DNA from 2 places in the Actinoplanes sp. NPDC023801 genome. Region 2 is predicted to be linked to the other one. Evidence: riboswitches for the same ligand, from Rfam matches in the RefSeq annotation. Region 2 holds a riboswitch; the other holds the start of a gene.
The links. A riboswitch is a leader RNA that binds a small molecule or an ion and turns the genes downstream of it on or off. The one in region 2 is predicted to bind S-adenosylmethionine.
Positions count from the first base shown of each region.

Region 1: it holds a riboswitch for S-adenosylmethionine, as region 2 does, so the genes downstream of both, AB0G04_RS04790 (aminotransferase class V-fold PLP-dependent enzyme) here and thrC (threonine synthase) in region 2, are expected to answer to the same signal.

Region 1 covers NZ_JBFAAI010000002.1:58,377-65,358, reverse strand. The annotation lists gene AB0G04_RS04815 (ATP-binding protein) at 1-985, shown strand, start outside; gene AB0G04_RS04810 (glycoside hydrolase domain-containing protein) at 971-2,572, opposite strand; gene AB0G04_RS04805 (HD domain-containing protein) at 2,813-3,367, shown strand; gene AB0G04_RS04800 (M20/M25/M40 family metallo-hydrolase) at 3,356-4,429, opposite strand; gene AB0G04_RS04795 (DUF1684 domain-containing protein) at 4,439-5,224, opposite strand; SAM riboswitch class IV at 5,299-5,413, shown strand; gene AB0G04_RS04790 (aminotransferase class V-fold PLP-dependent enzyme) at 5,430-6,653, shown strand; gene AB0G04_RS04785 (GH92 family glycosyl hydrolase) at 6,753-6,982, shown strand, end outside.
Region 2 covers NZ_JBFAAI010000001.1:221,527-228,508, forward strand. The annotation lists gene AB0G04_RS00995 (alpha/beta fold hydrolase) at 1-1,355, shown strand, start outside; gene AB0G04_RS01000 (ABC transporter permease subunit) at 1,352-2,221, shown strand; gene AB0G04_RS01005 (GNAT family N-acetyltransferase) at 2,375-3,283, shown strand; SAM riboswitch class I at 3,462-3,600, shown strand; gene thrC (threonine synthase) at 3,610-4,893, shown strand; gene AB0G04_RS01015 (hypothetical protein) at 5,097-5,582, opposite strand; gene AB0G04_RS01020 (GNAT family N-acetyltransferase) at 5,605-6,108, opposite strand; gene AB0G04_RS01025 (hypothetical protein) at 6,190-6,918, shown strand.

The DNA of each region.
Region 1 (6,982 bases), on a different contig from region 2:
CCCGGCCGAGCTCCCCGGGCACTACGGGCTTTTCGAGACCGACGGGCGTACGCCCCTGGCACCGCACCGCATGCCGCTGATGCGGGCCCTGCACGACGGCGCCGTCAAGGACGCCGAGATCGTCATCAAGGGTGTCGACCGTGCGCCGGTGCACGTCAGCGTCAGCGGCCGCGCCCTGATCGGGCCGTCCGGCGAGCCGCAGGGAGCGGTCGTCGCGATGACCGACGTCACCAGCGCCCGCGCGCAGCAGCGGGCGATCGAGGACGCCCGGCGTGAGCTCGCCGCCGCCAACGCCGACCTGCGCCGCTCCAACGCCGACCTGAGCAACTTCGCCGGCGCGGTCAGCCACGACCTGGTCAGCCCGCTGACCGCGGTGAACGCGTACCTGGAACTGATCGCCGAGGAGGTGGAGGGCAGGCCGCGGCAGTGGGCCGAATCCGCCTGCCGGGCGGTCATCCGGATGCGGGACCTGATCCGGGCCCTGCTCGACTACGCCCAGGCCGGCAGCGCCCCGGTGCGTCGCGAGCCGGCCGACCTCACCGCCATCTTCGAGCACGTCCGCGTCGATCTGCGCCCGGCCGCCGAGGCCGCCGGAGCCGAGATCACCGCGACCGGCACGCTTCCGGCGGTGGCCGGCGACCCGGTACTGATCCGTCAGCTGCTGCAGAACCTGATCGGCAACTCGATCAAATACCGCGATCCGTCGCGGCCGTGCCGGGTCACGGTGACCGCCGAGCGGGCCGGCGGGGGATGGACGGTGGCGGTCGCCGACAACGGTCTGGGCATCCCGCCCGAGCAGCGACGGCGCGTCTTCGAGATGTTCACCCGGCTCGGCACCGCGACGGCGGGCGGGCACGGGATCGGTCTCTCCACCTGCTGGCGGATCGTGGAACGGCACGGCGGCGACATCCGGGTGGACGAGACCCCCGGCGGCGGCACCACCGTGTTGTTCACCCTCCCCGGCCCGGCCTCAGAAGAGAGGTGACCGGCCCTTGTAGCCGGTGCCGATGCGCACCCCGGCGCCGAGGATCCGCCCGTTGCCCCGGAACAGCGTCAGGTTGCCGGTCGACGACTGCACCGCGGCCAGGTCGGTGTACCCGTCCCGGTCGAAGTCGCCGACACCGAGGAAGTCGCGGAAACCGGCCGCCGAACCGATCCGTACCGGGCTCTTGAAGCCACCGGACTTACCGGGGAACAGGTACAGGCCGTTGTTGCTGTTGAGCTTGAGCACGAGGTCCGGGAAGCCGTCGCGGTCGAAGTCGCCGGCGCCGGTGAACTCGCTGCGCTTGGTCCAGTCGCCGTAGGCCAGCGCCTTGCGTGCCCCGAACCGGGCACCCTTCTGCCCCGGATAGAGGTACACGTTGCCGTTGCTGGTCTGCACGGCGAGCAGGTCCGGGTAGCCGTCCCGGTTGAAGTCACCGATCGAGGTCAGCTCGCGCATGTGCCCGAAGTTCTTGTACAGCTGCTTGCGGGTACCGAACTTGCCGCTCGACAGGCCGGGGTAGAACCAGACCGCCCCGGCGCCGGTGCGGGCGATCAGGTCGGCGTGACCGTCCCGGTTGAGATCCATCCGCAGCAGCGCGTTCGCCGACTTGTACGCCCCGACCTTGGTGCGGGCGCTCTCGGTGACGTGGTTGCCGTTGCCCGGGTACGCGAACAGGTTACCGGTCGACGAGGTGCGGGCCAGGACGTCCGACCAGCCGTTGCGGTTCCAGTCGGACAGCTTGGCGGCGGGCAGCCGGGCGAAGTCGAGGTAGTCGTTGTCGATGTTGATGGTGACGCCGCCCCACGTCTCCTGGTGGGCGCCGCGGTACTGCTTCATCCGCCGTTTCGGCTGCCAGTAGGACGCCGGGATGACCTTGTCGGTGACCGTGACGACCTGGTCCCAGCGGGCGAAGTCGACGTAGTCGGGCCGCACGTAGCCGGGCTGGTGGTAGACGGCCACCTGGTCGGCGATGCCGGAGGCGGCGCTGGAGTAGTAGCCGGAGAAGTAGCCGAAGTCGTGCAGCCGGGCCGACCACGCGCTCATGAACTGCAGCACACCGTTGCGGCAGGCGGCGTCGTTCGTCCGGTACGACTCCATGTCGTAGATCAGCACGCTCTCCCGGGCGAGCCCGAGAGCGGTGGCCTGCCGGACGGCGTCCTCGGCGGTGGCCCGGCCCTGCGCGGCCGCCTTCGTGTTGTCGATCAGGTTCCGCTTGCCGGTGATCGTGGTGCAGCTGGCCTGCGGGCCGACGTAGAGCGGGATCAGCCGCCAGCCCCGGTTGACCTGCTCGCGTACCCAGCCGGCGGTCAGGTTCTTCTGCGTGCATCCGCGGTTGTTGCCGCCGAAGTAGATGCCGGCCGCCCGGTACGGCGACGACTTGAGCCACGCGGCCATCGCCTCGCTCGACGGGGCGGTGCAGGCGTCGAACCCGTAGCCGGTGAAGTTGCCCGGCTGCGGCGCGAGCGCGGTGGCGGCACCCGCATTGCCGTTGATCAGGGCCAGCGGGCTCAGCGAGATCGTCACGACCACCGCAGCGAGAAGCCGCCTCCGGTATCTGACGACGCCGGCGGTGAACTTTCGCAACATAGGGACCTGCTTCGTCGACTGGGAAGGCCCATCGAGGTAAACAGATGGATCAAGCCGGGCACAGGGCCGATCGGCTGGTTGTCCGCTGTCCGAAAAGGCCAAGACCGTCCGTGATCCGGCGGGCCGGTTTCGCCCCGGAAATCCGTCGCCGTCCGGCCCGGGCCCACGCGTAGCCGGTGATTCGGTCCGCGGACACGCCTCGGCCACCCGCCGTTAACCTGCGCGGACCACCATCCGGCGATGACCGCTGTTCTCGCACCCACCCGGGCCCTGCTGGCGCGGGCCGTCGCCGAGTCCCTGATCGGTGACAGCGGCAATCGCTGGCGGCACACCGCCGGTGTGGCCGAGAAGGCGGGTGAGCTCGCCGACCGGCTCGGCCTCGACCCGGACGTCCTGGTGGCGGCCGCGTGGCTGCACGACGTCGGCTATGCGGCGCCGATCGCGCTGACCGGTTTCCACCCGCTCGACGGTGCCGTGCACCTGAGCGCCGAGGGCTGGCCGGCCCGGATCGCCGGACTGGTCGCTTTCCACTCCGGCGCCCGGTTCGTGGCCGCGGCCCGCGGTCTCGGCGAGCAGCTGGCGGCGTTCCCCGACGAGCGCAGCCTGATGGCCGACGCGCTGACGTACGCCGACCAGACGACCGGCCCCAGCGGCCTGCGGGTCGACCCGGAGGCGCGCTACACCGAGATGCTGCTGCGCCACGGTCCCTGCTCGTGGAACGCGAAGGTCGACGGCGCCCGCCGCCCGCACCTGCGTGGGGTCACGGCCCGCGTCGAGCACGCGCTAGCCGCCTAGGGCCCTCAGGAAACCGGCGAGCGCCTGCCGGTACGGCCCGAGCGTGCGCAGGTCGACATACTCCTCCGGCCCGTGCTGCCCGTCGCCGCCCGGCCCGAAGATGACCGCGTCCACGCCCTCCGCCGAGTAGAAGCGCCCGTCGGCCGCCCCGTGCTTGCGCAGCAGCGACCCGTCGAAGCCGGCATCGCGTGCCGCCGCCTGCAACAGCCGCACCTCGGGGCTGTCCGGATCGGCGTGATGCGGCGCTCCGACGGCCTCCACCACCACGTCGGCCTCACCACCCGTGACGGCCCGCAGGTGGGCCGCCACCTCGTCGGGCCCGCGCCCGGCGAGATCGGGGTCCGACGGCGGGAACCGGATGTCGAGCAGCGCCGACGCCGCGGCCGGCACCACGTTGGCGGCCCGGTTCGGGGTCTCGATCCGGGCCACGTTGACGGTCGTCACCCATTCCTCCGCGGCCGGCACCGGATAGCGGTCGAGCAGCCGCCGCACCGCCCCGGTCACCGTCAGCAGCGCGTTGGAGCCGAGCCACGGGTAGGCGGCGTGCGCGGTGCGGCCGGTCGCCGACAGCCGGGCCCGGATGATGCCCTTCGACTCGGTGACCACCCGCAGGCCGCTCTGCTCACCGATGACGACGAACCCGGCCCGGACCCCCTGCGCCACCTGGTACCCGGTCCCGTCGAAGCCGCCCACCTCCTCGTCGGTGACGAGCTGCAGCCCGAGCCCGTACGGCAGCGTGCCGGCCACCTCCCGGAACACCCGGGCCATCACCAGGGCAGCGGCCTTCATGTCGTGGGTGCCGCGCCCGTAGAGGCGGTCGCCGTCGAGCCGGGCGGTGAACTGGTGCGGCTCGCCGGGAACCACGTCCAGGTGCGCGTTGAGGATCACCCGCGGTGGCAGGCCGTCGCGGGTGACGAGCGCGCTCGGCTTGCCACCGGACTCGAACCGGCGTATCCGGAAGCCGGGGCCGGCGACGGCGAGCACCAGTTCCAGCGCGCGCCGCAGGTCGTCCGGGCGATCGGCGGTCGAGCGGATCCCGATCAGCTCGGCAAGCTGCTCCATCGGCCGAACCTACCGCGGGATCCGTTCACCCGCCTCGATCGCGACGGCGAGCCTGTTGCCGGCCGGCGGCAGCGGGCAGGTGGCGAACTCGGTGTAGGCGCACGGCAGGTTCGTGGCCCGGTTGAAGTCCAGCTCGACGGCACCGTCCGCGGCGGGCGGGGCGATGAACAGGCTCCGGTTCGCGGCGTAGGTGGTCAGCCCGGACGTCGCGTCGGTGAACAGCACGAACAGCGACCCCGGCGCCGCACCGTTGAACACGGTGAGCGAGAACGTCTTCCCGCCGATCCCGAACTCGACCCGGCCCGGTGACTCGTAGACGTGCTCGATGCCCTCGGCGACCGAACCCACGGTGATCGGCTCCGGCTCGTCGAACGGCAGGTAACGCCCGGCCACCACCCACTTCTCGTCGGCGGGGTAGGCGGGTGTGCCGGGGTAACCGGTCAGCACCGGGTTCGCCGGGTTCCGTGGCCGCACCACGTCGTACCCGCCACGGCGGGCGATCTCGATGCGGATGTCGCCGTGTTCCACGGTGCGGTCGGCGCGCTCGGCAAGCGGCTCGAACGTGTGCGTGCCGGTGACGGTGGCGCCGTCCACGACGATCGACTCGCCGCCGCCGAGCGCCACGGTCACGCCGGCCGGGCTGGTGCTCCACTCACCCGGCGCGTCCGGGAAGCTCCGCGGCTCCTCGGTGAGCCAGTGCAGGCCGGTGATGGAGAGGAAGCCGTGCGGGTCGGCGCGCCGTTGCTCGTGGCCGGCGTGCCATTGGTCCCACTGCTCCTGGAACGAGGTCGTCATGGAGCATGACCCTAATCTCTACTTGCGGCATGGGATATGGCCGTGCGCTGTGACTTCTGCTAATTTCGACGGCAGGTCATGAGTGCCAGCGCGAAGCCCCGGCTTGCTGGCCGGCAACCCTTCCGTTCGCGACGGGGTGCCCCGGGTGAGGACCGGGCCGGTGTCGCCCGACACCGGCAAACGGCGAACCCGTGGAGGCGCGGTCATGTCCTTTTCCCCTCTCGATGTCATCGGTGACGGCAGCGACTTCGTGCACCTCGACTACGCGGCCTCGGCCCCCTGCGTGCGGGCGGCCGCCGACGCCGTCGCGGATCTGCTGCCGCGGTACGGCAGCGTGCACCGGGGCACCGGGGTGCGGTCACAGGCGTCCACCGTCGCGTACGAACTCGCGCGCGACGTGGTCGCCGAGTTCACCGGAGCCCGCCCCGGCGACACGGTGATCTTCACCCGGAACACCACTGACGCGCTGAACCTGCTGGCCCGCGCCCTTCCGCCGGGCACCACGACGGTGCACTTCGACGGCGAGCACCACGCCAACCTGCTGCCCTGGCCGAACCCGCTGCGCCTGCCCGCCCCGGCCTCACCGGACGAGGCGGTCAGCGCGCTCAAGTCGGCGCTCGACGGTCTGACCGGCCCGGCCGTGCTGACGGTCACCGGGGCGAGCAACGTGACCGGCGAGCTGTGGCCGGTCCGGGAACTCGCCGGCGTGGCCCACTCGTACGGCGCCCGCGTGATCGTCGATGCCGCCCAGCTGGCCCCGCACGTGCCCGTCGACCTCGACGACCTGGACGCCGACTATCTGGCCTTCTCCGGTCACAAGCTGTACGCCCCGTTCGGCGCCGGAGTGCTCGCCGGCCGATCCGACTGGCTGGACGCGGCCGACCCGTACCTGGCCGGTGGCGGTGCCAGCGCTGCCGTCGGTGACCGGCCCGGTGATCTGACCTGGGCGACGGGGGCGGCCCGGCACGAGGGCGGTACCCCCAACCTGCTCGGCGCCGTGGCGCTGGCCGCCGTCTGCGAGGCCCTCACCACGGCCGGCCGGCACGAGGTGCGCGTCCACGAGCAGAAGCTGCTGGCCCGGCTCCGTGCGGGTCTGACCCGGGTGCCCGGCGCGACCGAGGTCAGCCTGTTCGGCCCGGACCACCCGCGGGTCGGCATCGTGTCGCTGGCCCTGCCGGGGCACGACCCGGCCGAGGTGGCCCGCCGGCTGGGGCGGGAGCACGGCATCGGCGTCCGGGCCGGGCAGTTCTGCGCCCATCCGCTGGTCCGCCGGCTGTCCGGGGCCGGCCGGACCGGCGCCTGCGGTGACGGCGTGCCCGGCCTGCTGCGCATCAGCTTCGGCCTGGGCAGCACCGGAACCGACGTGGACCGGGTGGTGACCGCGCTGGCCGCCGTGCTGGCAACGGAATCCGGGACTGATCGCACCTGAGCCACGGCCGCCGACTTCGACCGGATGCTCAAAGCCTGCTTCGAGGGAGTTCACCTGCGCGAAACCATCGGGGCATCCGTGGCCGGTTAGAGTCCGGCCATCCTCGACAACGTTGATCCCTTCATCGGTACGGCGGCCACCGATCTGCCCCGGGCACACGGTCTCGCCGCTACCTGGTGGTGGCCGAAACCGCAGGTGGGTAACACCCACCCGGGCGCCACCTCCCCCCTCGGCATGGTCTCCGCGTGCGCCTACTCGGGGGCGTACCCGACGGGATACGGCCGGTACGCCAAGAACACCGAGGGCGTGCCGGAGGAGATGTTCGAACG
Region 2 (6,982 bases):
CGACCGGTGAGGCGATCGTCTTCGTCAAGCTCTTCGACGTCGACCAGAACGGTGCGGCGACCCTCAGCGCCGGCCTGGTCGCCCCGATCCGGCTCACCGGCCTGCCGGCCGACATCGCGCAGGCCCAGCCGGTCAGCGTGACGCTTCCGGCGATCGTCCGGCAGATCGACGCGGGACATTCGGTACGCATCACCGTCGCCACCTCCGACCAGGCGTTCCTGACCCCCGCGCAGCCCACCACGTACACCGTCGCCGTGGAACCGGCCCTGGTCCTGCCGACCCTGTTCGGTACGCCGATCGCCGACCCGGGCGCGCTCTGGTGGTATGCGCTCGCGGGTGTCGTCGGCCTCATCCTGCTCGGCCTGGCCGTGCTGCTGGCCGTCAGCCGGATCCGGCACCGCCGCCGGGACGTGGCCGTCGTCGAGGAGCATGCGAACACCCCGCTCGTGGTCAACGGGCTGCGCAAGGCGTACGGCGACGGTTTCGTGGCCGTCCAGGAGATCGGCTTCACGGTGGAACGCGGCCAGGTCGTCGGTCTGCTCGGCCCGAATGGCGCGGGCAAGACGACCACGCTGCGGGTGCTGATGGGCCTCACCCAGCCGACCGCCGGCGAGATCTACGTCTTCGGGCACCGGCTGGTCCCGGGCGCGCCGATCCTGTCCCGGGTCGGTTCGCTGGTCGAGGGGCCCGGCTTCCTGCCGCACCTGTCCGGCTACGAGAACCTGAAGGCGTACTGGCAGGCCACCGGCCGCCCGTGGGAGGACGCCCGTTTCGAGGAGGCACTCGAGATCGCCGGACTGGGTGACTCGGTGCACCGCAAGACCCGCAAGTACAGCCACGGCATGCGGCAGCGGCTCGCCATCGCGCAGGCCATGCTCGGCCTGCCCGAACTGCTGGTCCTCGATGAGCCGACGGACGGGCTCGACCCGCCGCAGATCGCCGAGATGCGCCGTGTGCTCCAGCGGTACGCCACCGACGGCCGGGCCGTGCTGGTCTCCAGCCACCTGCTCGCCGAGGTGGAGCAGACCTGCACGCACGCCGTGGTCGTCAACAAGGGCCGGATCGTCGCGTCCGGCCCGGTCAGCGACATCGTCGGGGAATCCCCGTCGGTGCAGCTCGACGTATCGGACGTGCCGGCCGCCACCCGGATCCTGGAGGAGCTGGGCGTGCGGTCGGTGAAGACGGAGGGTGCGAACGGCCTGATCGTCGACATGAACGGCACGGCCCGGTCCGAGGTGGTCGCCTCGCTGGTCGGGGCCGGCATCGGGGTGGATCGGCTGGTGCCGCGCCGGCGGCTCGAAGACGCCTTCCTGTCCCTGGTCGGCGACAACTCGCGAGGAAGTGGAGACCGATGAGCACGGTGGAGGCCGCGGTCGGATACAAGGCGTCGGGCACCCTGCCGATCTGGGCCGAGATGCGTCGCCAGGCCTCGCGGCGGCGCACCCAGATGGCACTCGGGTTCATGGTGCTGCTGCCGGTCATCGTGTGGGCAGCCTTCGAGTTCGGCAACGCCGAACCGGGCGACGACGACGGTGACGGCGGCGGCTCGTTCAGCAGCATCGCTGACCTCGCCACCTCCGGCGGGCTCAACTTCGCCCTCTTCAGCCTGGCGGTGTCGGCCGGATTCCTGCTGGTCGTGGTGGTGGCGCTGTTCTTCGGCGACACCGTGGCGAGCGAGGCCAGCTGGGGCAGCCTGCGCTATCTGCTTGCGGTCCCGGTGCCCCGGGCCCGGCTGCTCGGCATCAAACTGATCGTCGCCGGGGCGTACTCGCTGCTGGCCCTGTTCCTGCTCGTCGGCACCGCGCTGCTGATCGGCACGGTGCGGTACGGCTGGTCGCCGATGGGCAGCACCATCGCCGCCGAGATCCCACCGGCCGAAGGCCTGGCCCGGCTCCTCGGCATCGTGGCCTACCTCGCGGTGACGATGCTCGTGGTCGCCGGCCTGGCGTTCCTGCTCTCGGTGCTGACCGATGCGGCCCTGGGTGCGGTCGGCGGCGCTGTGATGCTCTGGATCCTCTCCAACATCCTGAACCAGATCGAGGCCCTCGGTAACCTGCGGAAAGTCCTTCCGACGTACTACACCGAAGCCTGGCGCGGCATGCTGTCCACTCCGATCCAGTCCGACGAGCTGGCCAAGGGCGCGATCTCGGCGGTCATCTACGCCACGCTCTTCTGGGGCCTCGCCTTCTACCGGTTCACCCGCAAGGACGTCACTTCTTGATTTCGTACGGGACTCGCAGGGTCCCGTGACTCCGCCGGACGGCGTGGGCGGCACTCCGGACCGTCCCACGCCGCCGGCTCATGCATGGGGAGACGGCTACGACCGGCCGATATCGGTTGACGGCTGAGGCATCCGGGCGGTGACATGGCGCCCGTGACGGCTGACTTCTCGATCCGCCCCGCCCGCCCCGGCGACGCTTCCGCCCTCGCGGCGCTCCGGCGGGAGGTCTACCCGTACATGGTCCGGGGCGAGGCGACGATCCGCCGGATGATCGTCTCGCCGCCGCCCGGCACGGACCGGATCTTCCTGGTGGCCGATCGGGCCGGCGAGCCGGCCGGCACGGTGTCCGCGTTCCGCCAGCCGCGTTCCGCCGATGCCGGATTCGGCCAGGTCGCCGTCCAGGTGCACCCGGACCACCGGGGCCGGGGCATCGGAACCGCCCTGCTGGCGGAGGCCACCGACTACCTGCGGGCCGTCGGCGTCACCCGGGCCGATACCTGGGCCGTCCCGGAGTCGCTCGGGTTCGCCCGCCGCAACGGTTTCGAGCCGTCCCGCGAGATGCGCTACTCGGCTCTGGACCTGACCGCGTTCACCGGCGTTCCCGATGCCGGGCCGGGCATCACGCTGGTACCGCTGAGCGAGGTGACCGAGCAGGCGCTCTACGAGGCCGACGTGGCGGCGGCCACCGACGAGCCGGGTGACGTCCCGTCCCAGCCGATGCCCTATCCGACATGGCGCTACGAGACCTGGGAGGAGCCGGGCCTGGATCGGGACGTGAGCACCGCGGCCGTGGCCGGCGGAGTGATCGTGTCGTTCTCGCTGCTGTTGCGAGACGGCGACCGGGCCTGGTCGGACATGACCGCCACGGTTCCGGAGCACCGTGGTCGCGGCCTGGCCCGCCTGGTGAAGACGGAGACGCTGCGCCGGGCCGCGGCCGGGGGCGTGCGCACCGCCTACACCAGCAACGACGAGACGAACACCCCGATGCTGGCCGTGAACTCCCGTCTCGGCTACCGCCCGATCGCCACCCAGTTGTCCTGCCTGGCCACCCTCACTTCGTAACCCAGCCGCAGCCCGTGGTGAGTGGCGGTGCGCTGGTGGGCGTAGGTGACCACGCGGGGGTGGGGCGGCGCCGGTGGGCGTACCGGCGAAAGGTTCTGGAGAAGGAGGTCGCTCACACCTCGGGAACTCAGGGTGGTGTTGACGGAATCTCGTCGTAAGGTGTGGGAAACAACTGAATACCTCATCCAGAGGGGCAGAGGGATACGGCCCGACGAAGCCCCGGCAACCACCGCGCAGCGATTCTCGATGACGAGCCGCGTGTGGCAGGTGCTAATTCCGTCCCCGTTCCGGCAGGTCGCCGCGGGGAAAGATGAGAGGAAACTCTAGTGACGTCTGTCGTCAGCGCACCCTCTGCCACCTCCACGTCGCCCGCGAAGGGCCTGATCTGCCGCGCCTGTGGTGCCGAGTACCCCCTCGCCGCGCAGCACGCCTGTTACGAGTGTTTCGGCCCGCTCGAGGTCGCCTACGACGAGGCGGCACTCGCGCGGGTGACGCGGGCCCAGATCGAGGCGGGGCCGCAGAACATCTGGCGTTACGCGGCTCTGCTGCCGGCCGGACAGGACCCGGCGACCCGGGTGACCCTCGACCCGGGCCTGACCCCGCTGGTCGCCGCACCGCAGCTGGCCGCCGCGATCGGCCTGCAGGCGCCGCTGTGGGTGAAGGACGACTCGCAGAACCCGACTCACTCGTTCAAGGACCGGGTCGTCTCGGTGGCCCTGACCGCGGCCAAGGAGCTGGGCTTCAAGCGGTTCTCCTGCGCCTCGACCGGCAACCTGGCCAACTCGGTGGCCGCCCACGCGGCCCGTGCCGGGGTGCCGAGCATCGTCTTCATCCCGTCCGATCTGGAGCAGGGCAAGATCATCACGACCGCGGTGTACGGCGGCGAGCTGGTGGCCATCGAGGGCTCCTACGACGACGTGAACCGGCTGTGCAGCGAACTGGTGGAGACCGACGAGTTCGAGGACACCGCGTTCGTGAACGTGAACGTGCGGCCGTTCTACGCCGAGGGCTCGAAGACCCTGGGGTACGAGGTGGCCGAGCAGCTGGGCTGGCGCATCCCGGCGCAGGTGGTCATCCCGATGGCGTCCGGTGAGCTGCTCACCAAGATCGACAAGGCGTTCACCGAACTGGTCGAGATCGGACTGGTCGAGGCCCCGGAGGGCGGCTGGACCGTCTTCGGTGCCCAGTCCGAGGGCTGCAACCCGATCGCGGTGGCCCTGCACGCCGACACCGACGTGATCACCCCGGTCAAGCCGACCGGTATCGCGAAGTCGCTGAACATCGGTGACCCGGCCGCCGGGCCGTACGCGATCGAGGCGGTCCGCCGCACCGGTGGCTGGATGGACTACGCGAACGACGACGAGATCCGTGAGGGCATCCGGCTGCTCGCCGAGACGACCGGTGTCTTCGCCGAGACCGCCGGCGGCACGACCGTGGCGGTGCTCAAGAAGCTGGTGGCGAGCGGCAAGCTCGACCCTGCGAAGGAGACCGTCCTCTACAACACCGGTGAGGGTCTGAAGACGCTCGACGCGGTGGCCGGCCAGGTTGGACCGACCCACACGATCAAGCCGTCGCTGAAGGGCGCGCGGGAGGCCGGTCTGCTGGGATAGGTCACCATTTCGTGACCTTCTCTCACTGTCGGTAATCGGCAATCAGCCGGTTGTCGAGAATTACCTCCTCCGAGGACTTGCACTCCGATCTCCGGATCGGCAGGATGCTCTCTGCGGGAGGATGCGACGCCGTACGAGGCCCCTCACCTGGACATTGGCGACAATCTCCGAGGGTCCCAACGATCCAGCGCTGACCCATCTGGCTACGTGCCCGGAGGTGCTGTGCGTCCGTCCTCCCGACCAAAAATCCTGCGAACCCCCGGCCGGTCAAGAGTCTTGCGAACCCACGGCCGCAGTGGGAGCTCTTCCGGGTAATGCCCGTCGGCGAGTCCCGCGTTCTTCTCGAACCAGTTGCGGACGCCGTACGACGTGGTCAGTGCGATCGACCAGCCACACGCGACCCAGTAGGCGGGCCAGAACAGCGGGCCGAACAACGCGTACTGGCCGGCATGGCGGCATTCGTGGGTGAAGAGCGGGGCCCGTTCCTCCGCCAGCAGCCACTCGGCGCTCCGGTTCGTGATGATCACCGAGCCGACCGTGAAGCAGCTTCCGGCCGGCATCCTGAAGCGGAAGTTCTCGGCTATCAGGACACCGTGGCGGCCGCGCCGGATCCGGGTGCCGGTGACCGCGGCCAGCAGCAGCCCGACGAGGGTCGTCCCGTTCACGGCGGTCAGCGCCGTCCGGGTCACGTGCCACCCGCGCCCGGCCATCTCAGACCGGCCGGCGCATCTGCAGCTCGGTCAGGACCCGGACGGTCGGATGCGGCATGCGGACCCCGGTGTCGACGAAACCGAGTTTCTCGTACGCCCGGACGGCCCGGTCGTTGCCGCAGACCACCTCGAGCATCAGCTCGTCACGCCCGGCCGCCGCGGACCAGTCGGCGACCGCCTCGACGAGCTGGGCGAGCAGCTTGCCGCCCCGGTGGGCCGGTGTCAGGTAGACCGCGAAGATCACCGTGCAGCCCGGTTCGCCGGGGACCGTGGTGCCGCCGGCATGCCCGATCAGCGGCCCGCCCGGGTCGGCGATGAACTGGGCCGTCTCGAACCCCTCGGCCGACTGCCGGATGCGCTGCCGGTAGCCCTCGTGAGACCGGGCCGCGGCCTGGGCCAGGGTCTCCAGGAAAGCGAGTGGACTGTCCGCGAGCATCTCCAGCCGCAGCGCCCGGACACGCGCGGTGTCCTCCGGCGTGACGCGGCGTACCTCCCAGTTCTCCATGGGTCATCCCTACCGCCGCCGGATCCGGTCGGCAACCGGGTTGTCGCGAAGCTGAGTGGTGGTCTGCGACATGATTCGACGATGAACGATGAATTGCCCCGGCCGTACGCGGAGGCGCCCCCTTCCGCCGAGCCGCTCTCCGGCTTCCAGCTCGTGCGGGCCCGGCCGTGGGCCGTCGCCGCGACGGCTGTGCTCGCCGTCGCGCTGACGGCCGCACAGGTGTGGGTGTGGCTGCACTGGGTTCCGGCCACCGGTCCGATCGCCGAGCTGGACGCGTCGTACGGCCTCGTGAACCGGCTGGCCGAGTGGGTCTTCCTCCCGTTCCTGGGGGCCCTCCCGTTGCTGGTGCCGCTGGTCGTGATCGCCGCGCTCGCCGGGCGCCGGGTGACCGTGGGCCGGGCGCTGGCGCTGTGGGCCTTCTCCGCTCTGCTGTCGATCGTGGAGAACCTGTTGATCATGGGTGCCTTCCTCGCGGTCTACGGCGGTGCGGGCAGCGACGGGACCACGGTCGTGCTCAAGGTGATCGAGATCGGCTGGCTGGTCCTCGCCGCGGTGGCGGCCCGCCGGCTGCTGCCGCTCCCGGGGTACCCACTGATGCGAGGGCCCGACCTGGTGGTGATCGTCGTGGCGTCGGTCGCCGTGATGCTGGTGACCATGCCGCTGGGGGAGCTGGGGCTGAACCGGTGGGCCGGGACGGCGCTGTGGGCGTTGCTCGTCATGGTGTGGTCGTTTGCGGTGCTCGTCACGTCGGCCCCGAAAGGTTCCGCGTGGTCCGGTACCCCCGCTGACCTGCGGCGGCAAGATCCTTAACCGAAACGGCGGCCTGTTCGGGGGTTTCGCGAGAAGATGGGGTTTCTTGCACTCGCCATCGGAG